2 regions of the Faecalibacterium sp. IP-1-18 genome follow, and region 2 is predicted to be linked to the other one. Evidence: riboswitches for the same ligand, from Rfam matches in the RefSeq annotation. Region 2 holds a riboswitch; the other holds the start of a gene.
What was found. Region 2 has a riboswitch for FMN ahead of MTP43_RS06180 (ECF transporter S component). Riboswitches for the same ligand answer to the same signal wherever they lie in the genome.
Positions count from the first base shown of each region.

Region 1: linked by a shared signal. The riboswitch ahead of ribD (bifunctional diaminohydroxyphosphoribosylaminopyrimidine deaminase/5-amino-6-(5-phosphoribosylamino)uracil reductase RibD) and the one ahead of MTP43_RS06180 (ECF transporter S component) in region 2 are both predicted to bind FMN.

Region 1 covers NZ_CP094472.1:863,059-878,982, forward strand. The annotation lists gene MTP43_RS04085 (Crp/Fnr family transcriptional regulator) at 46-741, opposite strand; partial or broken gene MTP43_RS04090 (ferredoxin) at 857-994, shown strand; gene MTP43_RS04095 (DUF2249 domain-containing protein) at 1,047-1,304, shown strand; gene MTP43_RS04100 (DUF2249 domain-containing protein) at 1,309-2,001, shown strand; gene MTP43_RS04105 (FprA family A-type flavoprotein) at 2,021-3,202, shown strand; gene MTP43_RS04110 (23S rRNA methyltransferase) at 3,429-3,659, shown strand; gene MTP43_RS04115 (low molecular weight protein-tyrosine-phosphatase) at 3,721-4,173, opposite strand; gene MTP43_RS04120 (winged helix-turn-helix domain-containing protein) at 4,170-4,586, opposite strand; gene ribH (6,7-dimethyl-8-ribityllumazine synthase) at 4,607-5,083, opposite strand; gene MTP43_RS04130 (bifunctional 3,4-dihydroxy-2-butanone-4-phosphate synthase/GTP cyclohydrolase II) at 5,105-6,301, opposite strand; gene MTP43_RS04135 (riboflavin synthase) at 6,314-6,955, opposite strand; gene ribD (bifunctional diaminohydroxyphosphoribosylaminopyrimidine deaminase/5-amino-6-(5-phosphoribosylamino)uracil reductase RibD) at 6,919-8,043, opposite strand; FMN riboswitch at 8,195-8,309, opposite strand; gene MTP43_RS14490 (rhodanese-like domain-containing protein) at 8,683-9,441, opposite strand; gene MTP43_RS04155 (hypothetical protein) at 9,662-9,823, shown strand; gene MTP43_RS04160 (ferritin) at 9,813-10,322, shown strand; gene MTP43_RS04165 (FMN-binding protein) at 10,500-11,837, opposite strand; gene MTP43_RS04170 (hypothetical protein) at 12,306-12,818, opposite strand; gene MTP43_RS04175 (helix-turn-helix domain-containing protein) at 12,930-13,262, opposite strand; gene MTP43_RS04180 (DUF3873 family protein) at 13,495-13,689, shown strand; gene MTP43_RS04185 (relaxase/mobilization nuclease domain-containing protein) at 13,744-15,126, opposite strand; gene MTP43_RS04190 (hypothetical protein) at 15,180-15,437, opposite strand; gene MTP43_RS04195 (hypothetical protein) at 15,446-15,724, opposite strand; gene MTP43_RS04200 (plasmid mobilization protein) at 15,833-15,924, opposite strand, start outside.
Region 2 covers NZ_CP094472.1:1,289,392-1,305,315, forward strand. The annotation lists gene MTP43_RS06130 (peptidase domain-containing ABC transporter) at 1-1,934, opposite strand, end outside; tRNA gene MTP43_RS06135 (tRNA-Asn) at 2,264-2,340, opposite strand; gene typA (translational GTPase TypA) at 2,497-4,320, opposite strand; gene MTP43_RS06145 (MBL fold metallo-hydrolase RNA specificity domain-containing protein) at 4,535-6,142, shown strand; tRNA gene MTP43_RS06150 (tRNA-Ala) at 6,313-6,388, shown strand; tRNA gene MTP43_RS06155 (tRNA-Gly) at 6,508-6,582, shown strand; gene MTP43_RS06160 (PH domain-containing protein) at 6,706-7,083, shown strand; gene pbp4b (penicillin binding protein PBP4B) at 7,383-9,479, shown strand; gene MTP43_RS06170 (MFS transporter) at 9,575-10,735, opposite strand; gene MTP43_RS06175 (mechanosensitive ion channel family protein) at 10,759-11,844, opposite strand; FMN riboswitch at 12,007-12,126, shown strand; gene MTP43_RS06180 (ECF transporter S component) at 12,268-12,867, shown strand; gene MTP43_RS06185 (MATE family efflux transporter) at 12,934-14,352, opposite strand; gene MTP43_RS06190 (phospho-N-acetylmuramoyl-pentapeptide-transferase) at 14,518-15,471, shown strand; gene MTP43_RS06195 (bifunctional 5,10-methylenetetrahydrofolate dehydrogenase/5,10-methenyltetrahydrofolate cyclohydrolase) at 15,556-15,924, opposite strand, start outside.

The DNA of each region.
Region 1 (15,924 bases), 430 kb from region 2:
CTGACGGGGTTATCCGCACTTGCCAATACGCCCAAAGAGGGCTCCTTAACGCGCAGAAGGAAAGGGACGGTCAGTCTCCGGCGTTTTGAGAAGGAAATGGCTTTTGTGAAAGTCGAGCAGGCCCTCATCCCGCATTTTTCCAAGCTCCACAGACAGCCCGCTGCGATCCACACCGAGGTAATCCGCAAGCTGCTGCCTTGAAAACGGAATGTCGAACTCATAGACGCTGCGCCGCTGTGCCTCGGCGGAAAAATAGGACATCAGCTTTGCACGCGTCGTGCGCTGGGCCATGTGGGTGAGCTTTTCGTTGAGCCGCAGGTTCTTCTCTGCCAGTTCGTCCAGCAGGTTGCGGATGATCCGGCTGTGGTGGGAGCAGGCGGAGGGGCACACGCTCAAAACGCGCCTTATGTGCAGAAACATCACCGTCACCGCGCTCTCCGCCTCTACGCTCACGTTCAGCACCGCTCCCGGCGCGCAGGCGAATACCTCCGCGAAGGTCTGCCCCGGCCCGGTCTTGGAGAGGATGTTGCGGTTTCCCCAGATATCCTCCTGCACGATGAGGGTGCTGCCCGCCAGCACGAGACCCACCTCCTCCACCGGCTCCCCGGCGCGGAGCAGGCGTGAGCCTTTGGGGAAGGTGTCGATCCTCGCCCCAAGGTAGGAGAGCATGACGGCAAGCTCATCGTCGGAAATGCCGGAGAAAAGCGCCGCCGTATGAAGTACCGGAAAAAATTCTTTCATAAAAAGTTCTCTTTCGTTGAAAATTCAACTGACTTGTTGCTCTTAGTATAGTACAATGAACGCACAAAGGCAACAGGAGGATCGAACATGAAACGACGGATCATTGAAATCGATCAGGATAAACGCCCCGTATTTTGACGGCGCACGGCTCCTGATTGCCGCCGACTGCACCGCCTACGCCTACGCCGCTTTCCACGAGCGGTTCATCAAGGGACACACCACCCTGGTGGGCTGTCCTAAGCTGGACGGCGTGGGTAAGGATTCCTTCGAAGAGGCGTGAGCTTTCTGCAAGAGAGGCAAAGACTATGAGTTATGAAAACTGGAAGGACAAAATCGGCACATTTGAAGTGATGGACGTGCGGGGCAAAAAGATGGACTTCTTCCCCGCATTGAAGGCGAAGGCTGCCGCGCTGAAAAACGGCGAAGAACTGCATATCATCCAGACCTTCGAGCCTGTCCCCCTGTACCCGGTGCTGGCTCTTATGGGCTTTGAGCATCACACGGAGAAGGTAAGCGGCAGCGAATATCACATCTGGTTTTATCGAGTGAAGAAAGGAGAATAACCGCATGAGCTACGAAAACTGGAAGAATAAGGCGCAGGGGTTTCAGACCGTGGATGTGCGCCATATACAGGGCAGCTTCTTTGAAGGGCTGAAGAAAAGAGCCGAGGCGTTGGAGGTGGGCGAAGGATTACACATCATCCAGACCTTTGAGCCGCATCCACTGTACGCTGTCATGGAGGGCTTGGGCTACGAGCACCACACCGAGCGGCGGAGTGAGGCGGAGTTCCATGTCTGGTTCTGCCGTGTGGAGAAGAAGGAAGGCGACAGCTCCGCTCCCTTCAAGCCGCTGGCTCTTTTGAACTATCCCATGATCGATGAAAAGCTGGGGCAGATCGCCGTGGATTTTTGGGAGACCACATGGCAGAGCGAGAAGCGCGTACTGCCCTACGAAACGCGGCTGCTGCTGTCCCTGACCAACGCTGTCGGTGCGGGCCGGATGAGGCAGGCGGCGCGGGAGCTGGTAAAGGCATATATCCACGGTGTGGAGAGCGCCGCGTTGGACGACGTGTTCGAACTGCTGGCATGGAATCAGGGCATCGGCTTTTTCAGCAGCGAGATCGGCCCCTCGGCGCTGTTTCAGGCGTACAAGCTCATTAAAAACGGTGAGAAGCAGGGCAAGTCCCGGGAGGATATCTGCAGCGCGCTGCGCGAGAAATTCGGGGAGAAGAACCCAGAGATGCAGGTCTTGAACAGATGATAAGGAGTTGTTTTGTATTATGACCATTCAAACGGTAACAGATGCCATCCGCTATGTAGGGGTGGATGATAACACATTGGCACTCTTTGAAAACCAGTACCCCGTCCAGCCTATGGGAGTGAGCTACAACTCCTATGTCATTCTGGACGAGAAAATCGCCGTGATGGACAGCGTGGACGCACGGGCGGCGGAGGAATGGCTTTCCAATGTAGCGCAGGTGTTGGAGGGGCGCAACCCCGACTATCTTGTGGTCACACATATGGAGCCGGATCATTCCGGCAGCCTCATGCAGCTGGCACAAAAGTACCCGGAGATGAAGATCGTGGGAAACGCGAAAACATTTACCCTGCTCAAGCAGTTCTTCGGCACAGGTGCATTGTCGGAAGACCGTATGCTGGAGGTTGGTGAAAGAGATACGCTTTCCTTGGGTTTGCACCGGCTGCGCTTTCTGCTGGCGCCGATGGTACACTGGCCGGAGGTGATGGCAGCGTATGAAGAGGAGGAAAAGATCCTGTTCTCGGCGGATGCCTTCGGCCGCTTCGGTTCACTGGAACGGACTGCCCGTGCCCCCTGGGCGCCGCAGGCCCGGCGGTATTATTACAACATCGTCGGAAAGTATGGCGCACAGGTGCAGGCGCTGCTGAAAAAAATCTCCGCGCTGGAGATCAAAACGATCTGCCCGCTCCATGGCCCCATGCTCACAGAAGACTTGGGGAAGTATCTGCGGCTCTATGATCTCTGGTCACAATGGAAACCGGAAGAACCGGAGGGCATCCTGATCGTCCACGCGTCCATCCATGGAAATACCGCATACGCATCGGAGGCCCTCAAGAGCAAGCTGGAGGGAAAAGGTGCGCAAGTCACCATGTGCGATCTGACGGCAACAGACCTTTCCTATGCCGTGACCAGCGCATTCTACTGTGGGAAACTGGTGTTGGCCTGCGCCACCTATGACGGAGGACTGTTTCCGCCCATGAAGGAGTTTTTGGATCATTTACAGACAAAGGGATTCCGAAACCGCCGGATCGGCCTTATTGAAAACGGCTCTTGGGCCCCTGCTGCCGCTCGGCTGATGCGCACCAAATTGGAGGAGATGAAGGATATCTACCTTTACGAAACGGTAGTGTCTCTGCGTGGTGCATTGAACCAAACCAGCGAAGCGCAGATGGACGCTCTGGTGGCGGAGCTCTGCGCGGAGTAGGCGGCGAGTCTGGCTTCGTCCGGCCGCCCGATGCCTCAAAAGCAAAACATCGTCGCTGATTTATTTAGACAACAATATGGCGTTGAGTGATGCCGAAGCTTTGAAAATGGATCGAAGCGCAGCCGTAGAGAATATCTGCGGCTGCGCTTTTTGCATTTTGACCATGGTGCAAACGGATGGCTTTGACCGTTACCCTCGGTTTCTAAAGAGACACGAAGTGTGCTACATGGAAGCGTATCATAGATCTGCTCCATATGAAGAGATCCGGGAGTACGTCAAGGAGCACACCGGTCTGAACGTGAGCAACCTCTATATTGCACAGGTCAAGCGCAAGTGCGGCATCAAGGAGCGGCAGAACTACAACAAGCCTAAGGCTGAGAACCCCAAGCAGCTTAAGTGCCCGCCGGAGAAGGAAAAAGCCATCCGGGAGGCACTGAAGTATTTTAAGATGATTTGAAATAAAAAAATAGACGGATGTCTGTCAACTGGCAGACATCGTCCATTTTTATGATAATCTGTTATGATCGCAGTTCCTCAAGCAATGCCGTGCATCCTTCCAGTATATCCTGCCATGTGGCTTCAAAATCTCCTGTGAACCATGGGTCTGCCACTTCACGGGGATGATCCGTATGCGCCATCAGCAGCGAGACTTTATGCTGTGGGTCTCCGCCGACAAGCCGCAGGATGTCGCACAGATTACTTTCGTCCATGCCAATCAGATGATCATACCGTGCATAATCCAGCCGGGTCATCTGCCGGGCGGTCTTGCCGTTGCAGTCGATGCCATGTTCTGCCAGCTTCTGCCGTGCAGGAGGATAGACCGGATTTCCGATTTCCCATGCACTGGTGGCGGCTGATGCGATTTCAAATTGCTCGGATAGTCCTGCCTTGGACGTAAGGTCTTTCATCACATACTCCGCCATCGGGCTTCGGCAGATATTTCCGAGACAAATAAATAAGATCCTGGTCATGCCGGGTCGTTCTCCTTTTGGCTTACAAAAGCATAGCCGCCGTGGGTAGTGCGGATAAAGTTTCCGCAGTCGGCCAGTTTCTTTCGCAGATTGGAAACGGTATTTGCCACGACCTTTAAGGTGTCGTCACAGTTTTGTCCCCACACAGCACGGAAAAGCTCTTCTTTTGAGAAGATTTGTCCTTCGTGGGAGGCAAGCATCAGCAGCAAATCGAACTCCAGTCGTGTAAGGGAGACTTTTCTGCCGTTGCACGACACTTCGTGGGTCATTCCGTCCAGTGTAAGCCCCGGAAGAACCAACTTCTCCCATGAATCAATGGATATTTGCTCTGCCTCGATGTGCTCTCGTTCCAGAAGCATCCGGATCTTCTGCTCCAATTCCGGGTCAGGCTGTCGGGTCTTTATAACGATCATGGCAAACTCCTGCGTGTATTTTACTCTGCGGCGGTATCCATTTCCCGGAGCAGGTTTACCATCTCGATGGCACTGACTGCACAGTCATAGCCTTTATTACCTGCTTTGGTGCCTGCCCGCTCGATGGCCTGTTCGATGTTTTCGGTGGTCAGAACACCAAAGAGGACGGGAACCCCGCTTTCCAGCGAGACCGTGGCAATGCCTTTGGAAACCTCATTGCACACATAGTCGTAATGGCTGGTAGAACCGCGAATCACGGCACCAAGGCAGATCACAGCATCATACTTTCCGCTTTTTGCCATTTTAGAGGCAACCAGTGGGATCTCAAAAGCACCCGGAACCCATGCAACATGAATATCAGCGTCCTGCACATCGTGCCGGAGCAGACCATCCATTGCTCCGCTCAGAAGTTTGGACGTGATAAATTCGTTGAAGCGGGCAGCTACGATACCGACCTTGATATTCTGAGAAACCAGCTTGCCTTCAAATGTTTTCATTTTTAAATACCTCTTTCGTTGTTAATATTCCAGAAGATGTCCCATTCGTGCCTGCTTCGTTTTCAGGTAAAACAGGTCATACGGGGTCGCAGTCATCTGAATGGGTACGCGCTCGGAGATCTCCAGCCCAAACTCGGAGAGCTGATATACTTTGTCCGGGTTATTGGTAAGCAGGCGCAGGCTTTTTACGCCAAGTTCCCGGAGGATCTGCGCGCCGAGATAATACTCCCGTTCATCTCCATGGAACCCCAGAGCGAGATTGGCTTCCAGCGTATCCATGCCCTGCTCCTGAAGTTCATAGGCACGCAGCTTGTTGATCAGACCGATGCCCCGGCCTTCCTGCCGCATATAGAGCAGGATACCCCGGCCTTCTTTTTCGATCTGCGTCATGGCAGCGGCCAGCTGCTGGCCGCAGTCACAACGCAAAGAGCCAAATGTATCTCCTGTCAGGCATTCCGAGTGGACGCGGCACAGAATATCCTTTCCATCGCCAATGTCACCTTTTACCAGTGCAATGTGATGCTCTCCGTTCAGGCGGCTCACAAAACCATAAGCTCTGAAGGTGCCATATTTGGTGGGCAGATTCACCGCCGTCACCTGATCGACCAGTTTATCGTGACACTTGCGGTACTCCTGTAAATCACGGATGGTGATGAATTTGATCTGGAAACGCTCTGCCAACTTTGCCAGTTCAGCGGTGCGCATCATCGTGCCATCCTCCCGCATGATCTCGCAGCACAGGCCGCATTCTTTCAGCCCTGCCAGACGGCACAGGTCAACGGTTGCTTCCGTGTGACCGTTGCGCTCCAGTACACCGTTCTTTTTTGCCAGAAGGGGGAACATATGGCCCGGTCTGCGGAAATCTTCTGCTTTTGCGTGATCGTCCACACAAGCCATCGCCGTAATGGAACGCTCTGCGGCAGAAATGCCCGTAGAAGTAGAAACGTGGTCGATGGACACCGTAAATGCCGTTTCATGGTTGTCGGTGTTATGCTGCACCATCTGCGGAAATTGCAGCTTCTGGACGAAAGCCTCGGACATCGGCATACAGATCAGACCTTTGCCGTGGGTCGCCATAAAGTTGACGTTTTCGGTGGTGGCAAATTCGGCAGCACAGATGAAGTCCCCCTCGTTTTCACGGTCGGGGTCATCCGTTACCAGAATGATTTTTCCTTGCTTCAGGTCTTGCAAAGCTTCGGGAATGGTATTGAAGTTCATCGTAAACTCTCCTTAAAAGCCGCAGCGCAGCAGCATTTCTTTTGTGAGCGTGTTTTGCTTTGGTGTTTCTGATGGAAGCAGCCTCTCGATATATTTTCCAACAACATCGGTTTCCAGATTGACAAAATCCCCTTTGTGCCGTTGGTTCAGGTTCGTCTGACGGACGGTGTGCGGTATCGTGGACACGGAAAAGCCCGTAGGTTCCACCGCAGCCACGGTCAGGCTGATACCGTCTATTGTGATAGAGCCTTTTTCAACGACATAGCGAAGGATCGCAGAATCTGCATGAATGGTGTACCAGATAGCCGTATCGTCTTTTCGGATATTAGCAATGCGTCCGACGCCATCCACATGGCCTGCTACGATGTGTCCGCCAAAACGTCCGTTGGCCGGCATGGCACGTTCCAGATTGACAGCACTTCCAACGGTGAGCTGTGCAAGTGCAGAGCGGTTCAAGGTCTCGTGCATGACATCCGCAGCAAAGCTATCCGGGAAGAGCTGCCTGACGGTCAGACAGATGCCGTTGACGGCGATGCTGTCGCCGATCCTGGTTCCTTCCAGAACCGTTTTTGCACGAACAGTCAGTACGGCGGAATGCTGTCCCCGATTGATGGATTTTATTGTTCCGACTTCTTCCACGATTCCGGTAAACACGGGTACTCCACCTCACTTTCGATCAGGAAATCTTTGCCAAGCTGTTCCAATCGGCTGTTCTTCAGGCGGAATGCAGCATCCGGAAGCGGGACACCTGCACCCTCAATGGGTGCTTTGGCATCCCTTCCTCCGAACAGCTTCAGGGCAATGTAAGCCTGTACCTGCTGCACGATGCCGCTTTCCAGTGCAGACCAGTTCAAGGTTCCGCCGCCTTCCAGCAGAATGCTGTCGATCTGCTCCTGCCCCAGCTGTTCCATCAGTTGCAGAAGATTCACATGACCGCAATGCGCTTCCAGACAAAGGACCCGGCACCCGGCCTGTTGATATGCCGCCTGCTTCTCCGGGTCGCCGCAGCAGGTCGCAAGAATGGTCGGGACCTGTTTGGCGGTCATGACCACCTGTGATTGCAGCGGTGTCCGCAAATGTGTATCACAGATGATCCGGACGGGATCACGGCCACCCTCTATCCGGCAGGTCAGCAGCGGGTCATCTGCCAGGATGGTTCCGACTCCCACCATAATGCCGCGGAATCGGTGTCGCTGCCGTTGAACATGATTCCGGGCAATTTCCCCGGTGATCCATTTGGAAGCGCCTGTGTATGTGGCGATTTTTCCGTCCATCGTCATGGCGTATTTCATGGAAACGAAGGGGCGTTTTGTGGTGATATAGTGAAAGAACACCTTGTTCAGCGCATCGCATTCCTCTTGCAGAACATTTTCGGTCACATCTATGCCGTGTGCGCGCAGGATTGCAATTCCTTTTCCAGCCACCAGCGGATTCGGGTCAGCAGAACCCACGACCACCCGGTGAATGCCCGCGTCCAGAATCGCATCCACGCAGGGCGGCTGCTTTCCGTAATGGCAGCACGGCTCCAATGTCACATACAGGGTCGCTCCCTGTGGATCTTCGGTGCAGGATGCCAGCGCATTGCGCTCCGCATGAGCCTGACCGTATCTCTGGTGCCAGCCCTGTCCGATGATCCTGCCCTCTTTTACGACCACGGCACCCACCATCGGGTTGGGAGACGTCCATCCGCAACCCTTTTTTGCAAGCTGCAAAGCCAGACGCATATACTCTTTGTCGTTCATCGTGTCGCCTCCAAAAGAAAAAGCCCTGAACAAAAACGTTCAGGGCAAGCCGAAAAGACACAAGGGACCCTTGTGCAAAAAAGAAAGCTCCAGAATGCAAACGCATCCCAGAGCAGCCTCCACAAGCGCAGAACCGTGCGGGCTCTGCGCTTGGTATCTTCTTTCATCCAGACTGTACTGTCGGCTTCGGAGTTTCACCGAATCATGCCTTACGGCTCGTGGGCTGTACCACCGGTAGGGAATCGCACCCTGCCCTGAAGATTTCTGATTCAATTACAGCGGCATTATAGCACGGCTCCTTTCGGATTGCAAGGGCATTCTGCAAACCGGGACGAAACCGGGATGAAGCGAATCGCTACAACAATAAAATCACATCGTCCGTAGGACAATGTGAACGGAGAATCCAAAGGGGCGCGGGTCGCCAGTGGCGACCTCAAAATGCGTTGCATTTTGAAGCGCTTGACCGAGCCGACAGGCGAGAGCAGCGCCCTTTGGCACACGACTTTGCTTGCAAAGTCTATTCCGAACAAGACGGTACGAATGGGAGGTGCTGGAAATGGCAGCAGAAAAGACCAAGGTCTACACATGAAGGTAGATACCACTGCCATTGAGCAGGAGATCGCCGCCTATGAGAAGCAGCTACGGCAGCACTACTCCACAAAATCCCGGCTTATGGAGGAGATCGACAGCCTTGACCCGGACGACCGCCTTTATAAGATGTACGATAAAATCGAAGAGGTGGAAAATGGACTGATGGATGCCCGGGCAAAGAAGCAGGCCATTGAAGCCGACAAAATCACAGGCGACAACATCTATAAGATCCTGATTTGCTTTGACAAGTTTTATGCCACCATGACCGAGGCGGAACGCCGCAGACTGGTGGAAATTTTGATCGACGAGGTGCAGATCTGCCCGGAACGCCAGCCTAATGGACAGTGGCTGAAGTCCGTCTGGTTCAAGCTGCCCATCATCGACCATGACCTTGAATTGAGTTTGGACAATCAGGATCGTGTCGAAGTCGCAGACGCTCTGATACCCCAGCGCCAGCAGCTTTTGTGCAGCATCCTTGCTGCGGCGGCCGCTGCGGCAGTAGATCAGCAGCGTCGCCTCCTTATCGGGCAGCGTCTCGGGCATTTCGCTCCCGATGCTCTCGTTGGGCACAAGGACGGCGTTTTCAATATGCCCGCCATCGTATTCCTCCCGGGTGCGGACATCCACCACCACGATCTCCTGCGAGATCATCATCTCATAGGCTTCCTCGGCGCTGATCTTATGATACGCCGCCTTGCCGGGAGCGTCCTCCTCTGTCGGCACCGGCTTGTCCTTGGTTCCCCCGCAGCTCACCAGAAGCAGTGCAAGCACGGCGGCAAGTGCCGCGAAAAGCAATATCTGACGCATAATCAACCTCCAATGCAACTGTGTTTACTGCTGATACAGTTTATATTGAAATATAACAGATACAGTTAAAACTGTTAAGGTACTTCGAGGCAGCTTTTGGAGCACAAGCCCTTTGTGGTTGTTGACAGAGAAAAAAATATAGGTATAATAAAAGCAAAATAATAAGACTCATTCTTGCATTTAGAGGGTTGGCGGTATTCCAAAATACGCAGAGGAGATATTGGCCGCCGTAACGGAGCTGCAGCAGCATCCCAAGGCGGAGCAGGTGTTCCTGGAGATGAAAAGGGAGCATCCCAGCGTCGCTCTGGGTACGGTATATCTGTCCCCCTGCCGGGAGCAGGAAAAAGACAATCTTATGGAGGAGAAGTATTATGAATGCTAACGTATCTAAGCTGCTCAACGAGCAGATCAATAAGGAGTTCTACTCCGCCTATCTGTATCTGGACTTTGCCAACTACTACGCCGCCGTCGGACTGGACGGCTTTGAGAACTGGTACCGGGTACAGGCGCAGGAGGAACGGGATCACGCCATGCTGTTTTATCAGTATTTGCAGAATAACGGCGAGGGCGTCACCTTTGAGGCTATCGCAAAGCCGGAGTGGGAGCGAGTCGATCACATGACCCCGCTGAAAAAGGCACTGGAGCACGAGAAGCTGGTCACCGCCAGCATCGATGCCATCTACGCCGCCGCACACGAGGTCAGGGACTTCCGCACCATGCAGACGCTGGACTGGTTCATCAAGGAACAGGGCGAGGAGGAGAAGAACGCCGCCGACCTCATTACCAAGATGGAGCTGTTCGGCGGTGACAGCAAGGGGCTGTATATGCTAAACAGCGAGCTGAAGGCACGGGTCTACACCGCGCCCTCGCTGGTGCTGTAAGCCCCGCGCGTCTGCGGGCTTTCGCATCAGGCAAAAGGCAGACTGCATACAGGTGGCCTGCCTTTTCTTCCACCAGACGGTTAGATTTTGCTAACTGCGTATAATAAATAAGCAGCGCCCGCCGGGAGATCTCCCGGCGGGCGCTGCTGTGTTCAGAGGAACGTTATTTTTCTTGTCTTACTTTGCGGCATCCACCAGCACACCAACGTAGCCGGCAGTATCCACCAGCGTGGCACCGGAAACGGCGTCCACAGCCTTTTCATCTTTGCTCAGAGCCTCGGCGTCGGCAATGCTCATGCCGTTCACGTGGTTCTGGATGGCGTCGTAGTTGGCATCCAACGAAACGGTGGAACCAGCCTTTTCGGCCATCATCTTGCTGTAGTAATCGGCGTTGACCCGCTTGGACATCAGCACCTTGCCCTCGGCGTAGCCTGCGCCGAAGTCAGAATCGGAGTTGGGCACACCGACGACCCCGGCGTCCGAACCGGCAAACTGGAACTCGTCAATGTAGCTCAGCACGATGGTGTCCCCGGCAGTGGCGACAGCGCCGGAGGTGAAGCACTTGGTGCCGTGTGCGGCCCCATAGACCACATTCAGCTTCAGGTCCTCGGAGCTGCCGTTGAACTCCACGGCCTGCGTGGTCTGGGCGTTTTTGGCGGCATCCACGATGGCAGAGAGATAACCGGCGGTATCCACCAGCGTTGCGCCGGAGACGGCGTCCACAGCCTCGGCACCCTTGGCGGCTACATCCTCCAGCTCGGAGATGGTCTTGCCGACGGCAAAGTTCTGGATGGCGTCGAAGTTTGCATCCAGAGCGACCGTGGAGCCGCCCTTTTCAGCCATCATCTTGCTGTAATAATCGGCGTTGGTCCGCTTGGACATCAGCACCTTGCCCTCGGCGTAGCCTGCGGCAAAGTCGGAGTCGGAGTTGGGCACGGCGGTCACGCCTGCATCGGTGCTGGTGAACTGAAAATCGTCGAGGTAGGCGGCGAGGATGACGTCATCCTTCACCACAGCCACCGCTTCGGTGAAGCACTTGGTGCCGTGGGCGGCAGCATAAGCCTGACCGATCTGGATGCCGCCTTCCACCGGGACGATGGCGGCGGGCTCAGCGGGGGCTGCGGCAGCAGAGTCGGCGGGGGCTTCTTCGGCCAGCTCCACACCCAGTGCGGCGGCAACGGCCTTCCGGACGGCCTTGGTGGTCACCGTGGCACCGGCAACGCCGTCGATGGCGGGGCCGTTGGCGGCCACGACCTGCTTGGACAGCTCTTCCAGTGCAGCGCCGCCGATGCTCTCGGTCTCCTGTGCGCCTTCCAGCTTGCAGTCGGTAACGGTGCCGTTGGCATCCACGGTCAGAGTGGCGGTGACAGCACCGCCAAAGCCTTCGGCAGAGCCGGTCTTAGTTACACCAGCGGCGGTGGAGCTGCTGCCGCCGCCGCAGGCGGCCAGAGAGACGCCAACAACGAGGCTCATGGCCACGGCAGCGATCAGTTTGCGGATGATCTCCTGTTTCATGGGTCTTTCCTCCAGAGAAAAATCGGTTTATGTTCGGTCCACAGAAAAGGTCATATCTTTTCAAGAATGTTTACAAAAGATAACATATTTTGCGAGGTGCTGTCAAGAGATTTTAGCACATACTTCGTGAAGAATGATAAATTGGTGTCAATTTGTGACGCTGACGGTATACGAAGCGAACGGACGGTCTACGCTGTTAGTAATTCCTGAATGGAAACCAAGCAAGCAGTTTTGCCACTTTCGGCCCCAGTTAGTACTTCAATATTACTATGTTTTGGAAATCGGCACAACCATATAACCGTCTTTGATAAAACTAGTTTTGTTTCATCGATGACATTGTACCGGCAAGCAGTGCAGACGTATATACATCTGCTTATTTTGCGTTGCAAAACGCTTGTTGGGGAATGCCCCAAGCCCCTTTGATCTGCATTTTCCAATGCAGGCTGCGCATCCCTACGGGACGCTTTTTTACCCGGTGATATGCTCCGGGTCGTTGAGGACTTGCATGAGGTGAGAAGCAGCTTCTGCAAGAAAATCGTACTTCATCTGTTCGGGAACAGACGTATCCAGAAGCGAAACACCCCACGCTTGCATACGGTCCGCAAGTTCTTTCTGTGCCTGCAATGCCGCTACCTTACGCACATCCGGGGTGGTTTCTGTATCCAGAACGTAGGCTGTGGAGTATTTTCCGTTGCGATCTTCCGTCAACTGCACCATGGAATAGTGCTCATTCCAAAAGCGGCAGAAGCGAACCCTGCCGCCGATATTCTCCATGTCATGGCACAGTTCTTCTTCGCTACTCCATTGTGGAGTCTCGGACAAAATGCAATTCAGTTCCGAAAGAGCCAGCCGCTCTTCAGCCGATAGCTCTCCATGCAGGCATTCACGTTTTAGATTATTCTGCCAATACGGGCTCAACTTTCCATTCCGGGCATCTTCCATTGCTTCTTCGATATTGGGTAGGATTGTCATGTCATTCACCTCAAATACTTGCCATTGGCGTTAGATACACGCTTCTAGTGTTGATTATAAACTATTTGAGGGCAAAAAGAAAGAGCGTCAGCACGTTTGCTGCGCTCCCTGACATAGGTGTTATTTTGTAATATAGGGAATGTTGTCGGTGTATGCATTCAGAATGTCAATGGCAGCTTTCTTCTGCCCCGGTGTGAGCTGGCTCAGCTTTCTGCTCAGTTCGTCATCTGCCACATGGGATGCGGATGGAACGGAATCCCGGATTAGCACATCAGCAGATACGTCCAACACCTCTACGATTCGGATAAAGGTTTCCAGTTTGGGGATTTTTACTCCGCGCTCTAAATCTCCAACATAATTTGCTGACAAATCGACCCGTTCTGCAAACTGTTCAATCGTCCAGCCTTTTTCCTTGCGCTGCTCTCGTATTCGTTGACCCAAAAGCGTATTCATAGCGACCTCACATTCTAATTGTGTTTGTTGCACACCAATAGCATACCTGTCGCAATTTTTGTTATACACAATCCATTTGCGTTTATTCAACGCTATTCGGATAATTTCAAGGTGGAAAATTTTTGTGCGTATCTTTGGTCAAAAAAGCAATGGTCTTTGGGGACGGTACATGGTACAATAGCAAATGTTGTGCCCCTTGGCACATGAACGAAGGTAAAAGGAGCTGCTGAACGTGGATACGATCTATCTGCTGCCCGGTGAGGAACGCTGCGTTGATTTTCGAGATGCTAATGGAGTCCCGAAGGTACACTACACTTACTGTTCCATCCGTGGCAAACTTTTCAACTGCACCTGCTGCACAAAGGACGAAGCCCAGCGGCTGTGTGAAGATTGGCTTATAAAACAGGACCGCTGCTATATAAACTAAAAAAGCCGCCGAGGACATCTCCCCAAAATGGGAAGAGTCCTCGGCGGTATTCGTTTATCGGGTCTGCGCTTTTTCGATGGTGTCCTTTTCTCCCGCAAAAAATCGTTCCACGTTTTTCTGTGCCCGAACCAGTTCTTGCATCTCGTTCCGTGCCTTGCGGTAGTCCGGGTAAGCGGCTTTCTTCTTGGTCAGTAGCTCTGCAAACTCCGCATCCAACTCCTTGACCTTCGGCAGCTTCTGCAGCCCGGCTTCGTCAAAGGCAGCTTTCGCCGCCTTGTGCAGAGTGATTTCCTCCCGATGGGCTTCCAAAAACTTTTTACTGTACCCCGACTTGCGGTAGGCATCATGGACCGGGCGAGTCTTGGCATAGTTGATGATGTGGGTTTTCAGCACGGCAATCTCTGTCAGCCTTGCTTCTGCTGCCTTGATGGAATCGCCCATGGCATGATAGCGTTCCGTTGCCGCCGCTGTACGTTCTCGCAGTTCCTCGGCACTGCCAATTTTCTGCTCCTGTAAAAACAGCAGCGTCTTGGACATCTCCTTCAGGTTGAATTTGGTTGCCCACTTTTTGTAGCCAACACTTTTGCCCTCTGCCATTTTCTCCTGAATGTCCACCAGCAACTGGAAGGGCTGCTCTTTGGCCTGCTTTTTCTGGTACGGCTGGTGCTTCGCCTTTCCCTCCAGCACCGCCTTGATTTCGTCCTCGCCATAGCCGGTGCCCAGAGTTCGGAACCGAATAAAGCGTTTCTGTCCCTTGCCCTTCACCGCCGTGTACTTGCCACGCTTCACCTCGTAGCCCTGCTGCTCTAGCTTTTGCAGAAACGTTTCATAATCTCCCGGTTTTTCTGCAAGGATTGTGTCGATGATTCCGCATAGGCGGTCCCTGTTGCTTTCCTTGGGAGGATAGAGAACACGCTTCTGCCGTTCCCGATAGGGCTTCTTCTCAATGACGGACAACTGGTGTTCCAAGCAAATCAGGTCGCTCAACCGCTGCACTGCCAACGCCGAAAAGAAAAAATCCCGGAACTTTCTGGTGCCATCCAGTGCCGTGGAGTTAAAGATCACATGGTTGTGGATGTGCTGCCGGTCCGTATGGGTGGCAACAACAAACGCATACTTGCCCTTGGTAAAACGCATGGCAAGTTCGTAGCCCACCTTGTTAGCTTCCTCTGCAGTGATTTCCCCCGGACGAAAGGACTGCCGTATCTGATAAGCGATCACATCGCTTTTCTGCCTGCGTCCGTTTACGAGATCATACTGCCGCTTGGTAAGCATAAATTCTTCATCTGCTGTCAGGGCGCTGCAAGCATAGCTGCTGACAAACTGTCCCTGCTCGGTCTTGTCCGGGTTTTCAATATAGTCCGTGCGATTTTTCAGGCAGGCCGCAACGGTCATGCCCTTGTTTTTGTGCAACGCAATCAACCGTGTTGCTGCCAGCATCATCACCCCCTATTGCAAAGAAAAAATGCCGCCCGGAGGCGGCATTGAGATCATTTGGATATTTTTTCATAATCGGCAGCACCCGCCAGATACATTGCCTTGTATCTGGCGCATTCCAACTCATTGCAGATTTCATCTAAGGCGAGATATTGATTCCACGCTTCTTTGCTGATAACGCTCTGCAAGGCTTCCTCAGCTGCTCTTTTGGCTTTTTTCAGTCGCAGATACTCTTCATCCTCACCCAGCATCTCAGAAAAAATCGTGCTGTTGTGTTCAAAATAGCAATCCTCTATCCTCTGTTTGCTCATAGCATCCCTCACAGTTCTGCAAGCCACTCACTGAAACGCCCGATGCCCTCGGTGATGGCAGTTGCACCGAAAAAGAGGATGAAGCAGATGAACTCGGCCACCAGCAGGATAAAGAACTGATTCCAAGTCTGACGGTAAGCAGTGTAGATGCCGCAGCCGAAGATGTAGAGCATCAGCGGAGCAACTACATAGCTGGACAGGGTTAGCAGCCACCTTGCCATCAGAGCTAGAAACGCCACAAAGAGAGAAATCGGGAAAAGAACAATTTTCTTCAGCATAGACATCATATCAAGCACTTCCTTTCTGTTCGCCCTTATTATAAAGGTATCGACTACTACGTTGCAAGGATGTCAAGCATTATATGTACACCCGCAGTCCTCCAACTGCGGGAATTTTTATAGCTCTGCCAGCTTGGAAAGAATTTGCTTGCCAATGTCAATCAGTTCATCCAGACGCTGCCGCAGGTCCTCCATGTCGGCAGCGTAGA
Region 2 (15,924 bases):
GCTTCCTCCAGATAGGTGTTGTACTGCAGCGGCAGGTGACGGATAAACTCATGGGCATCGGCCTTCTTGGCAGCTTCCTTCACCTCGTCCAGCGTGGCATCCATGCGGGAGATGCGGATGTTGTCGTAGATGGTCTTACTGAACAGCTCGATGTTCTGGGGCACATAGGCAATGGCGCGGCGCACCGAACTGTTGGTGTACTCGGCCAGATTTGCGCCGTTTATGTCGATCTCGCCGTCCTCGGGGTCGTAGTACTTCAGCAGCAGTTTGGTGATGGTGGATTTGCCGCTGCCGCTGCCGCCCACCAGCGCCACCTTTTTACCGGCGGGAATGGTGAAGCTGATGTGATCCAGCGCGGGAGCGCGGTTGCCGTAGCGGAAGGTGACGTCCTTGAACTCAATGTCGCCCTCCACCTTGTCCAGCTCGCTCTGCTCCACACCCTCGGCGGTCTCGTACTCAGAGGGGTAGTCCATGATCTCGGTCAGACGCTTCATGGAGATGCTGGCTTCCTGAATCTGCATCTGCAGACCGATCAGGTTGCTCAGGGGGGAGGTGAAGTAGCCGGACAGGGTGCTGAAGGCCATAAAGCCGCCCAGCGTCATCTCGCCGTTCAGCACCTGCGTGATGCCCACGTAGGTGGTAAGCATACTGAAACCGGTGGAGATGAAGGAAGAGATCAGACCCTGCGTGGTGCTGATGCGGCTGGAGCGCAGGCTGATCTTCAGGCTCTTCATGTACTCGCGTTCCAGATTATCCAGCTCGGTCTGCTCGTTGGCATTGCACTTGACGGTCTCGATGCCGCGCAGGCTCTCGATCATCTGGCTGTTCAGCGCAGCAGACTGTGCCATGCTCTCTTCGTTGATCTTTTTATAAGGCTGTTTGTACACCAGCACCAGAAGGATGCTGACCAGCGCCATGAACAGCGAGATGGAGAACAGCATGGCGTTCATGCGGAACAGAATGATGCCGGTGATGACAGCCATGGAGATATCCATCACAAGGCTCAGCGCGATGCTGGTAAAGATAGATTTGATGGTGTTTGCGTCCGAGTAACGGGTGGTGATATCACCGGTCTTGCGGGTGGCAAAGAACTTCATGGGCAGGTTGAAGATGTGCCCGAAGTAACCCAGCATCAGCGGGATATCGATCTTAATGGACAGATGGATCAGCACCCATTGGCGCACAAAGCCGATCAGCGTGCTGGTAATGCTGACCACACTGAACACCAGGATCAATGTGACCAGCAGGCTGTTCAACCCGTAGGGCAGCACCTCGTCCATCAGAATCTTATTGAACATGGAGGACGCGATGCCCAGAATGGTGGTGATGATCGAACTGAGGATGGCGTAGAAGAACAGCTTTTTCTGGGGCAGCAGCAGGTTGATATACCGCTTCATCATGCCGCCCTTTTCAATCTTGCCGCCCTTGAACTCCGAGGTGGGGTTCAAAAGCAGCAGAACACCGGTAAAGTTCTTGTAGAACTCGTCCAGACTGATCTTTTTCAGTTCCGTGCCGGGGTCGCCGATGATGACGTAATCCTTGCACTTATGCTTTTTGCCCTTTTCCTCTTCTTCCTTGCGGCTCTCGGCGTCCTGCAGCATATGCTTGCGGCGTGCGCCATCATCCTTGATGGTGGTCTTTTTGAACACCACAACAAAGTGAGCCAGACCCTGATCGGTGATGACCTGTGCAATACAGGGAAGCGAGAAATCGCTCAGAAAGTTTTCGCGGTCCACGCGGACTGCGGCGGTGGTAAAACCAAGTTCATTGGCGGCTTTTTGCAGGCCTACAAGGTTGGTGCCTTTCAGGTCGGTGCCCATCATATCCCGCAGGCGGGTAATGGTAACTTCCTTTTTGTAGTGCAGGCACACCATGGCCAGACAGGCAGCCGCACAGTCGGTGGTATCGTGCTGCCGGACGTAGGTATAACGCATAGATGTTTCCTTTTACTCTCAAGATTTATTCAAACGACACCAAGCCGCCCTGCCGCCCTGCGTTTGCCGCACAAGACCACCGGCCTGCCTGCTGATTTGACCAACGAAAAAATTGCGCTCCTGCACGGCAGTCTTCTGACCGGGGAGCGCCTGTCTGTGGGCAGAAAAGACTGTGCAGCCTGCACAGTACCTTTTCCACGCCTATAAACTTATAAAAGTATACCACAACCACTAGGGTTCTTCAAGGCGATATTTTTTAAGAACCGTAAAGAAAGGGTGAAAAAGATGCAGATAAACAAAAAAGCGATGGAAGAATATCCATCGCTTGCTGGCGCCTCTTGCCTGACTCGAACAGGCGACACCCTGATTAACAGTCAGGTGCTCTAACCGACTGAGCTAAAGAGGCATATCAGTGACTGCGAGAAATATTATACCGCAGTCACCGCGCTTTTGCAAGCCTTTTTTGCAAAAAACATGGGGGTGATTTGCTAAACATGAAAAAAATAGCGCAGAAACGCCCGTAGGTGCTTCTGCGCTGCTATAAAAGGATGCTTTTTTGAAATTACTTCAGCTTGCTCTTGGCCTTCATGCGCTGGTCGTGGTTCAGGATCTGCTTGCGGATGCGCAGATTCTCCGGGGTGACCTCCAGCAGCTCGTCCTGTGCCAGGAACTCCAGGCAGCCCTCCAGGCTCAGCTTGCTGATGGGGATCAGGCGCAGAGCGTCGTCGGAGCCGGAAGAACGGGTGTTGGTCAGGTGCTTGGTCTTGCAGACGTTCACGTCCACATCCTCGCCGGAAGCGGTGTAGCCGATGACCATGCCCTCGTACACCTTTTCGCCGGGGCCCACCAGCAGGGTGCCGCGCTGCTGAGCGTTGAACAGGCCGTAGGTGACGGCCTCGCCGGTCTCAAAGCTGACCAGAGAACCGGTGGAGCGGTTGGCGATCATGCCAGCCCAGACATCGTAGCCGTCAAAGATCTGGTTGATGATGCCCTCGCCGTGGGTATCGGTCAGGAACTGGTTGCGGTAGCCGAACAGGCCGCGGCTGGGCATCCGGAACTCCAGACGCACACGGTCAGAGCCCAGGGACTCCATCTGCTGCAGGATGGCCTTGCGCTGGCCCAGACCGGTCATGACGGCACCCTGATACTGGGTGGGCACGTCGATGACAACGTGCTCCATAGGCTCGTAGGTCTTGCCGTCGATGACCTTGGTCAGAACGTGCGGGGGAGAAACCTGCAGCTCGTAGCCCTCGCGGCGCATGGTCTCGATCAGGATGGACAGGTGCATCTCACCACGGCCCATGACACGGAAGGAATCAGTGGTGGCGGAGTCCTCCACCTTCAGGGCCACGTCCTTCAGCAGTTCCTTCTGCAGACGGTCGCGGATCTGACGGCTGGTGACGAACTTGCCCTCACGGCCGGCCAGCGGGCTGTCGTTGACCGAGAAGGTCATCTCCACGGTGGGGTCGTTGATCTTGACGAAGGGCAGCGGCTCCACGTTGGAGGGGCTGCACAGGGTGTTGCCGATGGTCACGTCCGGCAGACCGGAGAATGCCACGATATCACCTGCGGTGATGTTGTCGCACGGCTGACGGCCGTTGGCCTGGAAGTCGTACAGCTTGGTCAGACGGCCGCGCATCTTCAGGTCGGGGTTGTGCCAGTCGCACACGACCACTTCCTCACCCACCTTGGCAACGCCGTTCTGGATACGGCCGATGCCGATGCGGCCCACGAACTCGTTGTAGTCCACAGAGGAGACCAGCATCTGGAAGGGAGCTTCAGGGTCGCCCTCGGGCGGCTTGATGGTGCTCAGCAGGGTGTCGAACAGGGGGATCAGGTCGGTGCCCGGCACATCCGGGTCCAGGCTGGCGGTGCCGTCACGGCCGCAGCAGAACAGAATGGGGCAGTCCAGCTGTTCGTCGGTAGCGCCCAGGTCCATCAGCAGGTACAGCACCTCGTCGATGACCTCCTTGATGCGGGCATCGGGACGGTCGATCTTGTTGATAGCCACCACAAGGCTCAGGTTCTGCTGCAAAGCCTTCTGCAGCACAAAGCGGGTCTGGGGCATGCAGCCCTCGGCAGCGTCCACCAGCAGCAGCACGCCGTTGACCATCTTCAGCACGCGCTCCACCTCGCCGCCAAAGTCGGCGTGGCCCGGGGTGTCGACGATGTTGATCTTGACGCCCTTGTAGGTGCAGGAGCAGTTCTTAGCCAGAATGGTGATGCCGCGCTCACGCTCGATATCGCCGCTGTCCATCACGCGCTCGGCCACGGCCTGATTGTCGCGGAAAGCGCCGCTCTGACGCAGCAAGGCATCCACCAGGGTGGTCTTGCCGTGGTCAACGTGAGCGATAATGGCAACGTTGCGCAAATCGTTACGAACCATAAATTTCTACCTCTCTATTTAAAAAGACTCATAAAATACGAACGAACGTCATACAATCCTAAGTTTATAACAGAACAGGGTGGTTTGTCAAGATTGTATAAAAATTTTTTCTGCAATTCAGCATTATGCCCGTAAACTTCCCGCAGATTTGTGCGGCGTGTACCTTAAAAATATGCTATACTAAAACCATAAAACGAACCGGAGGTGTTTTGCATTGAAGCTGACATTTTTAGGCGCGAACCACGAGGTGACCGGCAGCTGCACCATGCTGGAAGCGGCGGGGCAGCGTTTCCTCATCGACTACGGCATGGAGCAGGGCAAAAATGTGTACGAGAACCAGCCCTTGCCCGTAGCCCCCGGCGAGATCGACTTTGTGCTCATCACCCATGCCCATATCGACCATACCGGTCTTTTGCCGTTGCTGGCGCACAATGGCTTCCGGGGCAGGATCTACGCCACCATCCCCACAGTGGAGCTCTGCGGCATCATGCTGCGGGACTCGGCGCATATTCAGGAGTTTGAAGCCGAGTGGAAAAACCGCAAGGGCAAGCGCGCCGGCGCAGAGCCGGTGGAGCCCATGTACACCATACAGGATGCCGAAGCCGCCTGCCGCTTGTTCCGGGGTGTGGAGTACAGCAAGCGTATCGAGCTTGCCCCGGGCATCGAGGCACGGTTCGTGGACGTGGGGCACCTGCTGGGCTCTGCCAGCATTGAACTGTGGATCACCGAGGGCAGCACCACCACAAAGCTGGTGTTCTCCGGCGATATCGGCAATCTGGAGCAGCCCATCATAAAGGACCCTACCTACATCCAACAGGCAGACTATGTGTTCATGGAGTCCACCTACGGTGACCGCAACCACGCCCCACGGCCGGACTATGTGGCAGAACTGGCAAAAATTTTGCAGCGCACCTTTGACCGGGGCGGCAACGTGGTGGTGCCCAGCTTTGCGGTGGGCCGCACGCAGGAGATGCTGTATTTTTTGCGGGAGATCAAGGAAAAAGGCCTTGTCAAAGGACACGGCAACTTCCCGGTCTACATCGACAGCCCGCTGGCCACCGAGGCTACCCGCATCTTCCGGGATACAGACCCCGACTGCTTTGACGCCCAGACCCGTGCGCTGCTGGAAAAGGGCATCGACCCCATCAACGTGCCGGGGCTGCGCATCAGCGTGACCAGCGATGACTCCCGCATGATCAACACCGACCGCACGCCCAAGGTCATCCTGTCCGCCAGCGGCATGTGCGAAGCCGGACGCATCCGCCACCACCTCAAGCACAACCTGTGGCGGCCGGAATGTACCATTCTGTTCGTGGGCTTTCAGGCCGTGGGCACCTTGGGGCGCACCCTCATCGAGGGAGTGGACTCGGTTAAGCTGTTCGGTGAGCCCATCGAGGTAAAGGCCGAGATCTGTCAGCTGACCGGCATGTCCGGCCACGCGGACAAGGACGGTCTGCTGCGCTGGGTGAACGCCTTTACGGAAAAGCCCCGGCGGGTGTTCGTGATCCACGGCGAGGACGAGGTGGAGAACCGCTTTGTGGACACCCTGACCGAGCAGGGCTTTACCGCCTGTGCACCCTACAATGGTGCGCAGTGGGCCATCGGTGCCGAGGGTGCAGTCTGCCTGCAGGAGGGCACAAAGGTCCGTGTGGAGCAGAGGACAGGCGAGGGTGCAAACCGCGCCGCTACCGTGTTCCAGCGGCTGCTCAGCGCCGGCAAGCGCCTGCTGCGGGTCATTGAGCACAACGAGGGTGGCGCCAACAAGGATCTGGCCAAATTTGCTGATCAGATCAACGCTCTGTGCGACAAATGGGACAGGTAATGTTGCGGCCTTTTGCGGCAGAGCAGCCCGGGAAAAACGCAGCTGCGTCAAAAGCTTCCGGGCACACTGCACCGCTGAAAAAAGAGGAGAGATTTTTGTAAAAAACCGTTGACAAGCGCCCCTCCGGCTGGTATAATAACCCATGTTGTCAGGCATGAGGATAAACATCTGGGGGTTTAGCTCAGCTGGGAGAGCGCTTGCATGGCATGCAAGAGGTCACCGGTTCGATCCCGGTAATCTCCACCAGAAAGAAAAGCACTGCACAGGAATGTGCGGTGCTTTTTTGTTGTGTCTGCCCAGCTATGCAGCTGCTAAATTCATGCTGGACATTTGCGGAAAGTTATGGTATAATTCTTTCTGCAATTGCGGGTATAGTACATCGGCTAGTATATCAGCCTTCCAAGCTGAGGAGGTGGGTTCGATTCCCATTACCCGCTCCAAAAGACCTGAACCTTGAACGGTTCGGGTCTTTTCTTTTTGTCCTGCACTGGGCAGTCATCTTGCAAACCGGAGGCGGAAATGCTACAATAGAGCCATAAAAACGCTGAAAGGGGAACGCTACAATGGAATTCCGCGATAAACCGATGGAGAACCTCATGCGCCTGCAGGAGAAGGATATCTGCAAAAATGTTAACGCCCTGCTGCTGGAGGGCGAGCAGATCGTGGGCGCATACAAGACGGTGCGTGATCAGGTGGTGTTCACCAGCCACCGCATCATCATGGTGGATATGCAGGGGGTCACGGGCACGCGGCAGCAGCTTTTTGTGCTGCCTTACCGCAAGGTGCTGCACTATGGCATCCAGACGGCGGGTTTTGGCGATCCGCTGCAGGCGTCCCAGTTGACAGTCTGCTTTGCGGACGGCCACGAGGCCAAGTTTGGCTTTATTGGGCAGAAGGACCTGTTTCAGGTGGCAAACGCTATCAGCGCCCGCATCCTGTAAGAAAAATTATGAACCGAAGCCGCTGCACAAGGGTTTGTGCGGCGGCTTTTTTACGCATTTTTGCGGCTGGTTGTATACAAAACGCATGAAAATTTGAAACAAAACGCAAAACAATGTGCCAAAATAGGCGAAAAACTGAGAAACGCAAAACTTTGTGCCACAAGATAAAAACATGATTGACATTTTGTTTCGTCTCGCGTACAATTCGGGGCACAAGGCAGTCCCGCTGCTGCGGGACAAAAAAGCACGAATACAGGTATATTGTCGCATTGCGGCAAAAAGAATGGGAGGACCTTACCATGTCAACCAAATTTTCCCGTAAAACGTTCCTGAAGGGCAGCGTTGCCGGTCTGGGCATGATGGCGCTCAACGTGTGCACCGCCGGGGCAGCCTCTGCTGCCGAGCCCGCAGCCGCCGCAGCGGAGGATACCAACTCCCTGAACCTCGTCCCTAAAAAGGCGACCTCGGTCAAGGTGACCAGCCGCGGCAGCGTGAGCGGCGGCTGGCAGGGCGAGCCGGTGTTCCCCAACTGGAAGGGTCTGGACGATACGCTGGCCATGAACCACATGTACACCTTTGTGGGCTACGCAGGGCAGGGAACGCTGTGCGTGGAGCCCGAGTCGGGCGTGACCGGCTTTAACCTGTTCGTCAATAACCGCCAGATCAACACCGCTGCCATGGCGGCAGGCGGCGTGTGGAACGTGGACATTTCCGGCCAGACCATCAACGGCCGCAACACCATTCAAGTGGGCGGCATCCGTCCCCGCGGCAAACAGGTGACTGTGCGGGTGGGCTACCCCACCGTGCAGGAGGGCAGCCTGCAGGACGTGGGCATCGACCGCGATGCACTGGAGCTGTTGGAGCAGATCGTTCAGGCCGACGTGAACAACGGCTTCCCCAGCGCACAGATGGCCATTGTGAAAAACGGCAAACTGGTGTACCAGAACGCATGGGGCAAGGTGAACTCCTATAATCCGGACGGCACCCCCAAGACCGACAGCCCGGCTGTGACCAACGATACCCTGTACGATCTGGCCTCCAACACCAAGATGTACACTGCAAACTACGCATTACAGTACCTCGTCACGCAGGGCAAGGCCAATTTGGACAGCCGTCTGGTAGACCTGCTGGGCAGCGCCTTTGTGGAGGACACCATCGACATTACCTACAACGGCTACGAGAACCCGGGCCTGAAGGTCAACAAGCAGTGGAAAGCAGAACTGACCCTGCGCGATATCCTGCGCCATCAGGCAGGCTTCCCTGCAGACCCCCAGTACCACAACGATTCCTTTGACCAGTGCGCTCAAAAGACCGTTCCCGGTGCCACCAACGTGCTCTTCTCCGGCTGGGACGGCAGCGCTGCAACCCGCGCTGCTACCCTTAAGTCCATCTTCAAGACTCCGCTGATGTATAAACCCGGCACCAAGACCGTTTACTCCGACGTGGACTATATGCTGCTGGCCTTCGCCATTGAAGCAATCACCGGCAAGGGACTGGACGCCTTCCTGAAGGAGACCTTCTGGGACCCCATGGGTCTGACCCACACCACCTACAACCCCTTGCTGAACGGCTTTGCCGCCAACGATTGCGCCGCTACCGAGCTGAACGGCAACACCCGTGATGGTGCCATCTCCTTTACCGGCGTGCGCACCGCCACCATTCAGGGCCAGGTGCACGACGAGAAGTGCTACTACGCGATGGGCGGTATTTCCGGCCATGCAGGCCTGTTCTCCAACGCTACCGAGTTGGCAAAACTGGCCTCTGTCATGCTCACCGGCGGCTACGGCGAGAACCGCTACTTCTCCCGCAACGTGATGGACGCCTTTACCGCACCCAAGAAGGAGGACGCTGCCAACTGGGGTCTGGGCTGGTGGCGTGAGGGCGACAACCAGCGCTGCTGGTATTTCGGTACGCAGGCACCCTCCAATACCATTGGCCATCAGGGCTGGACCGGTACGTTGACCATGATCGACCCCGTGGAGAACCTGGTGGTGGTGTACCTGACCAACAAGATCAACTCCCCGGTCACCGATAAGGCCGCGAACCCCAATAATTTCAATGGTAACTGGTATACGGCTTCTACGCTGGGTTTTGTGGCACAGCTGCTGTATCAGGGCCTGCAGAACCACGGCACCGACCCCAACAACGCTTACAGCGCCCTGCTGGAGGATATGGCTGAAAGCAAGTTTGCGCTGGTGGCCGAGGGCGGCAGCGTGCCTGCCACCCACCCGCTGGTGCGCTCCGGTTATGCCGTGCTGGAGGCTATGGCTGCCCACGCCAATGCTACCCACTCTTATCTGGACCGCAACTATTTCAACGATGCCCTCACCCTGCTGGATGACACCCGCGATGCAGAGGAACTGGCAAAGCTGAAAAAGATGCTCAATAAGTTCTGAGTGCAGTTCTTTACAAATAACTGAATAAATAGCAAAGGGACTGCCGCACCAAATGAGGTACGGCAGTCCCTTTAATTTTAGCGGGTTGGACCCTTTCAGGTGTGCGCCGTTTTGCGCACCAGCTGCCGGTGCATCAGCGCCATCAGCACCAGAAATACCAGCAGATAGAAGGGGAACAGCGCCGGGGTGATGTTGTTGGCAAGCACGCCGAACAGCGGCGGCATGGCAAGATTGCCCACATAGGCGCTGCTCATCTGGATGCCGATGACGGCCTGAGAATTCTGTACGCCGAAGTGCGCCGGGGTGGAGTGAATGACGCTGGGGTAGATGGGCGCACATCCCAGCCCTACCAGCACAAGCCCGGCCAGCGCAAAGACCTGCGCCCCGGGCAGCAGCAGGGCAGCAATGCCCACGCCCAGCACCGCAAACCCCAGACGAATCATCTGATCGTCGCTCAGCTTTAAGGTCAAAAAGCCGCAGACGCCCCGCCCCACCGTGATGCCGATATAGAACAGACTGGCAAAGCTGGCAGCCGTCTGGGCGGGCACCTGCCGCACAAGGGTCAGGTAGCTGCTTGCCCAGAGCCCGGCGGTGGTCTCCAGCGCGCAGTAGCAGAAAAAGCAGAGCATCACTTCCTTTGCGCCCGGCAGCGCGAACACCTGCGGCAGGGTCAGCGCCTTGGGCACGGTGCCGTCCGGGGCGGCATCGGGGCGTTTGTGCCACAGGGGCAGGCTGCAAAAAAGCACGGCAGTAAGCGCGATCTGGAACAGGGCGATGTACCGGTAGCCGCTGTTCCAGCCCAGTCCGCCGGAAAGTGCTGTGCCCATCACCACGGGGCCGATGGTGGTGCCCACGCCCCACATACAGTGCAGCCAGCTCATGTGGCGGCTTTCGTAATGCAGGGCAACGTAGTTGTTCAGGGCGGCATCCACGCTGCCCGCGCCCAAGCCGTAGGGGACAGCCCACAGACAGAGCATCCAGAACCGGCCGGAGACCGAAAAACCGAACAGCGCCGCAGCGGTCATGCCCACGCTGAGGGCGGTCACCCTGCCCGTGCCCAGCGCCCGGGTGAGCCGGTCGCTGTTCAGGCTGGAAACGATGGTGCCCAGCGAGATGATCATGGACAGGATACCCGCGTAGGAGAAGGGGACGCCCAGCTGGGGGTACATGGTGGGCCATGCAGACCCCAGCAGAGAATCCGGCAGGCCAAGGCTGATAAAGGCCAGGTAAATAATTGGCAGCAAAAGCTGTGTCATAGGAAGGAGCCCTCCAAAAAAGTTCAGTTGTTCTTTTCCAGATACACGGTGGTGGAGGGGAAGGCGAAGTCCACGCCGTTTTTCTGCATCACGTCCATCAGATCGAGATTTAAGTCGTTCTGCATCTGCAAAAAGCGGGTCATGTCGGCGGTGCGCAGGTAGGCGGACACCAGCAGGTCGATGCTGGAAGCGCCGAAGCCGTTCAGCTTAACCAGCACCGAGTCCTCGTAGGTGTAGGGGCTGGCCTTGAGCATGGCAGTCAGGTCGGTCATCAGCTGTTCCAGCTGAGGACGGGAGGTATCGTAGGTGACCCCGAGGGTGAAGCGGTACAGCCGCTTGTTGCGCAAAGTACCGTTGTTGATGGTGGCAGAGCTGACTGTGCTGTTGGTCAGGATGTACACCGAGTTATCCAACGCGCGGACTTTGGTGGAGCGGAAGTTGATGTCCACCACCTCGCCGGAAACGTCGCCCACGGTGATCCAGTCGCCGATGGAAAAGGGGCGGTCCAGCAGGATGACCAGCCCGCTGAACAGGTTTTTGGCGCTGTCCTGCGCAGCCAGAGAGATGGTCAGACCGACAAGACCCGCACTGGCTACGATGCTGCCCACCGGCAGGCCGCTCTCCTGTGCCATGGTCATAACGCCCAGAACCACGATGAGAACTTTGTACACCTTGTTCAGCAGGGTGGTTAGGGTGCGGTTAGTGCGCACCTCCTCGCCGCAGCTCGCCAGCAAAAGGTCGGTGAGATCGGCGGCGGCGTACAGCCCCTGACACACAAAAAAGGTGGCGGCCAGCTCAAAGACTGTGAGCAGAAATTTATTTACGCCGGCAATTGCCCACGGCAGGCTGGCCGCTGCGGCATAGATGAACGCTGCAAGGGTGAGCCGCTGCAGCGGTACGGCAAAGCTGCGCAGCAGAATGGGCGTACCGGCCAGCCGCCAGTTGCGGCGCAGCAGGGCAGGGAACACCCTGCGGGACAAAAGCTGCCGCGCCAGCCAGCCAAGCGCCAGCAGCAGCGCCGCGCACACCACGCGGGCGGCAAAGGCTGCCCAGCCTTCCAGCAGCAGCGAGCCAAGCTCGAAGCCAAGGTTACGGATCGAGAAAATCATGGAAAACCTCCTGTGTTTTTTCACAACGCATATTATGATAGCATACTCTGCTGCCCGGGGCAAGGAAAGAAAGGTGAAAACGCACTTTGACAAAAAATGTGCAAACTTTTTGGAAAGGGGGCTTGACAGCGCCGCAGTACCGCGCTATACTCTTGGTCAGAAAGTTCGTTTCAGGGCGGGGTGCAATTCCCCACTGGCGGTAAAGTCCGCGACCACCCGCAAGGGTGCTGACCCGGTGCAACTCCGGGACCAACGGTATAGTCCGGATGCAAGAAACGGCAGGCAAATTGCGTCTGTGCGCCCTGTTGCAGTTTTTGGTTGCAGCAGGGCGCTTTTTGGTTTGTCTTTCCGGTTCGATCCAGCGCGAAAAGGGCTTTCCGAACAAATTTGAACGGGGAGTACACCCCGGGGAGGACAACTACCATGAAAAAGAATACCACCCACAATCTGACCGTTGCCGCCATGCTCAGCGCGGTCGCCTTTATCCTGATGTTCATCGAGTTCCCGCTGCCGATGCTCATCCCGTCCTTTGTCAAGATGGACTTCTCCGACCTGCCCGCCCTGCTGGGTGCTTTTGCACTGGGTCCGGTGTACGGCGTGGTCATCAGCTTTATGAAGAACCTGCTGCACATCATCATCAAGGGCACCTCCACCGCCTGCGTGGGTGAGCTGTGCAACTTTATGCTGGGCGCGGTGTTCTCCGCTGTGGCGGGCTTTGTCTACAAGCGCCACAAGAGCCGCAAGACCGCCATTCTGGGTGCCATTGCCGGTGCAGCCGTCATGGCCGTGTTCAGCGTGCCCTCCAACTACTTCATCACCTACCCGGCCTATGTACAGTTCTACCACATGCCGCTGGAAGCCATTCTGGGAATGTATCAGGCCATTCTGCCCTCTGCCGACAGCCTGATCAAGTGCCTTGTGATCTTTAACATGCCCTTCACGCTGGTCAAGGGTCTGCTGGACGCCGTACTGTGCCTGCTGATCTATAAGCCCCTGTCTCCCATCCTGCACGGCCGCAAGTAAGCTGCTGAGATAACAGAGAGCCGGAAAGTCTGCGGACTTTCCGGCTCTTTGAATTTATAAGAAACTTTACGCCAACGCGCCTTTATCCAGCCATTTGCCACGCGCCATGCGCAGCAAAAACAGCGCACCGCGGGTGCAAAGCTCGGCGCACATGGCCACCCATACGCCCACCAGCCCAAAGCAGGGAGCCAGCAGAACTGCCAAGGTCAGCCGCACGCCCCACATACTAACAAGGTTCAGGATAAAGCAGCCGGTGCTGTCGCCTGCGCCCTGCATGGAGCCGCTGGCTACGATGCTTGCCCCGAACATCGGCTCGGCAAAGGCTTCGATACGCAGCACCCGCGCGCCCAGTGCAATGACGGCGGCGTCGGCGGTAAAAATGCCCATCAGCTGCGGGGCAAACACATACAGCCCCACGCCGGTCAGTGCCATGATGCCCATGCCCATGGCGGTGCACAGCCATGCAAAGCGCTTTGCCATGTCCCGGCGGTTCGCGCCCACGGCCTGCCCCACCAGCGCAAGAGCGGCGTCCTGAATGCCGTAGCCCGCCATGTAGCACAGGCTCTCGGCGCTGACCCCCAGACTGTTGGCGGCAATGGCGGTAGTGCCCAGCCCGGACACGATGCGCACCAGCAGCACCTGTGCCGAGGACAGAGCGGCGCGCTCTGCCGCCAGCGGTGCGCCCACCTTCCACACGTTATGCAGGCAGGCGCGGGTAATGTGCCACGAGCCGGGCTTGCGGATGCACAGCGGACCATCCCTCAGCAGCAGAACGCCCAACGCCAGCGTACCGCCCACAGCGTTGGCAAGCGCTGTGCCCAGCGCTGCGCCCGGCACGCCCCATCCCAGACCCCAGACCGTGAGGTTCTGGCCGAATACCGTCATCTCCCGGGTGGGGTTGATGAGGAAAAAGTTGAAGATGATGTCCAGTACGCAGGTAAAGATGCTGATGAGACCCGGGGTAAGCGCATCACCCGTAGAGCGCAGCATGGCGGCGTAGGTGCCCATAGCCATGATAAAAGGCAGGGAAGCCGACCAGATGGCAAAATACGCCGAAGCATTTGCCCGCAGTGCCGCATCTGCGCCCAGCCACCCGGGCAGAAACCGGCTGATGCCCACGCCAAAGGCCGCTGCCGCAAGACCCACCGCCAGATTGAACAGCATGGACTGCCGCAGAACGCCCCGGGCATCCTGCTGGCGGTCTGCGCCCAGATACTGTGCCACCTGAATGGAAAACGCCATGCACAGCCCGGCCAGCATCCCGTGCAGCAACCATGTACTGGAGCTGACGATGCCAATGGAGGCTGTTGCGGCGGCACCGATATGCCCCACCATGGCGGCGTCGATGTACTCCATGGCGGTAACCACGATCTGCTGCAAAATGGAAGGGATACTCAGCGTCAGCGCCACCTGTGCGGTGTGGCGCAGCGGCACCTGCTCGCCCTGCCGCATCCGGGCAGAGAGCTGCTCAAGTGTAATGGACATGGAACCTCCTGCGTTGTGGGTGAAAATTACAGACTAATACATTATTATAGAGAGCTGCGGGAGAAAAGTCAATCCAAAGTGAATTTTGCCGCCGGGATTGATTTTTGGTCTAGGGCGTGATACACTCACAACGTACTATACAGAAAGAAAGAGGAATGTTATCTTATGATCCAAATGCTGACCTCTGTCATCGGGCAGCGGGGCGTGGATGCCATGGCATTTTTGCTGGCATTTGCCCTGACCGCCCTGACAGATTCCATTTTCCGCGATAAACTGCCCCACGATCACGGCCGCGCCTTTGCGGTGAACGGCGAGCTTTCCAAGGGCAAGGCGCGAGGCTCCGGATTGATCTTTGTGCTGTGCATCGCACTGGTGTCGCTGGCGTTTTTGCCCTTCAACACAGAGTATGTGGTGTACAATGTGCTGCTGATCGCCTCCATGCTCTCCGGTTATCTGGACGATGCCGCCGAAACCGCCTGGAATGAGTACAAAAAAGGCATCATCGATTTTGTCATCGCGGTGCTGGCGGGCGTCACCTACCTGAACTTCAATGGCTGCGGCGTACACTTTTTGCAGTGGAGCTTCACCCTGCCGTATGCAGTGTACCTGCTGCTCATCGTCATCCTGATCTGGGCAAGCATCAACGTGGTCAACTGCACCGATGGTGTGGACGGCCTTTCCGCCAGTCTGGCAGTGGTTACCATTGGCACCTACCTGCTGGCTTATAAGACCGAACTGGGTGCGTATGCTACGGCTGGTGTGGTGTTCATCGGTGCGCTGCTGGCCTACCTGTGGTTGAATGCCAAGCCCTCCAGCCTGCTGATGGGCGATGCCGGCAGCCGCGCCATGGGCTTTTTCATCGCCATGCTGTCGCTCAAGTGCGGCCACCCCTTCGCCTTCCTGCTGGCGGCTATCGTGTTCATCGCAGATGGCAGTTTGGGCATTCTGAAGATCAGCCTGAAGCGTTTTCTGCACATCTGGATCTTGAAAAACACCCTGACCCCTCTCCACGACCATGTGCGCAAGCGCAAGGGCTGGAGTGATGAGCAGGTGGTAGCCCGCTGGCTGATCCTGCAGTGTGTGGCCTCGGCCCTGCTGCTGCTCCTTGTGCGGGGCTGATACCCGTTACAATTCCGCCCGTAAAAATGCAAGCCCGGAAAGTCTGCGGACTTTCCGGGCTTGCTCTGTCTTAAAATGATCTTCTCAGCATTCTACTCCGGCTTTTTTGCACGCCGCCTGCACCACATGGCCTACCAGCACCGAGGTGGTCACGGTGCCTACGCCGCCGGGCACAGGGGTGATGGCGTCCACCACCGGCTCTGCGGCGTCAAACTGCACGTCACCGCACAGCTTGCCCTCCTCGTTTACATGGATGCCTACGTCCACGACCGTCTGGCCTGCCCGCAGGCAGTCCGCGCCCACAGCCGCCATTTTGCCCATGGCCACCACCACGATGTCGGCCTGCCGGCACACTTCCGGCAGATTCCGGGTGCGGGAGTTGCACAGGGTGACGGTGGCGTTTTCCCGGTCCAGCATCATGGCAGCGGGCTTGCCCACCACAAGGCTGCGCCC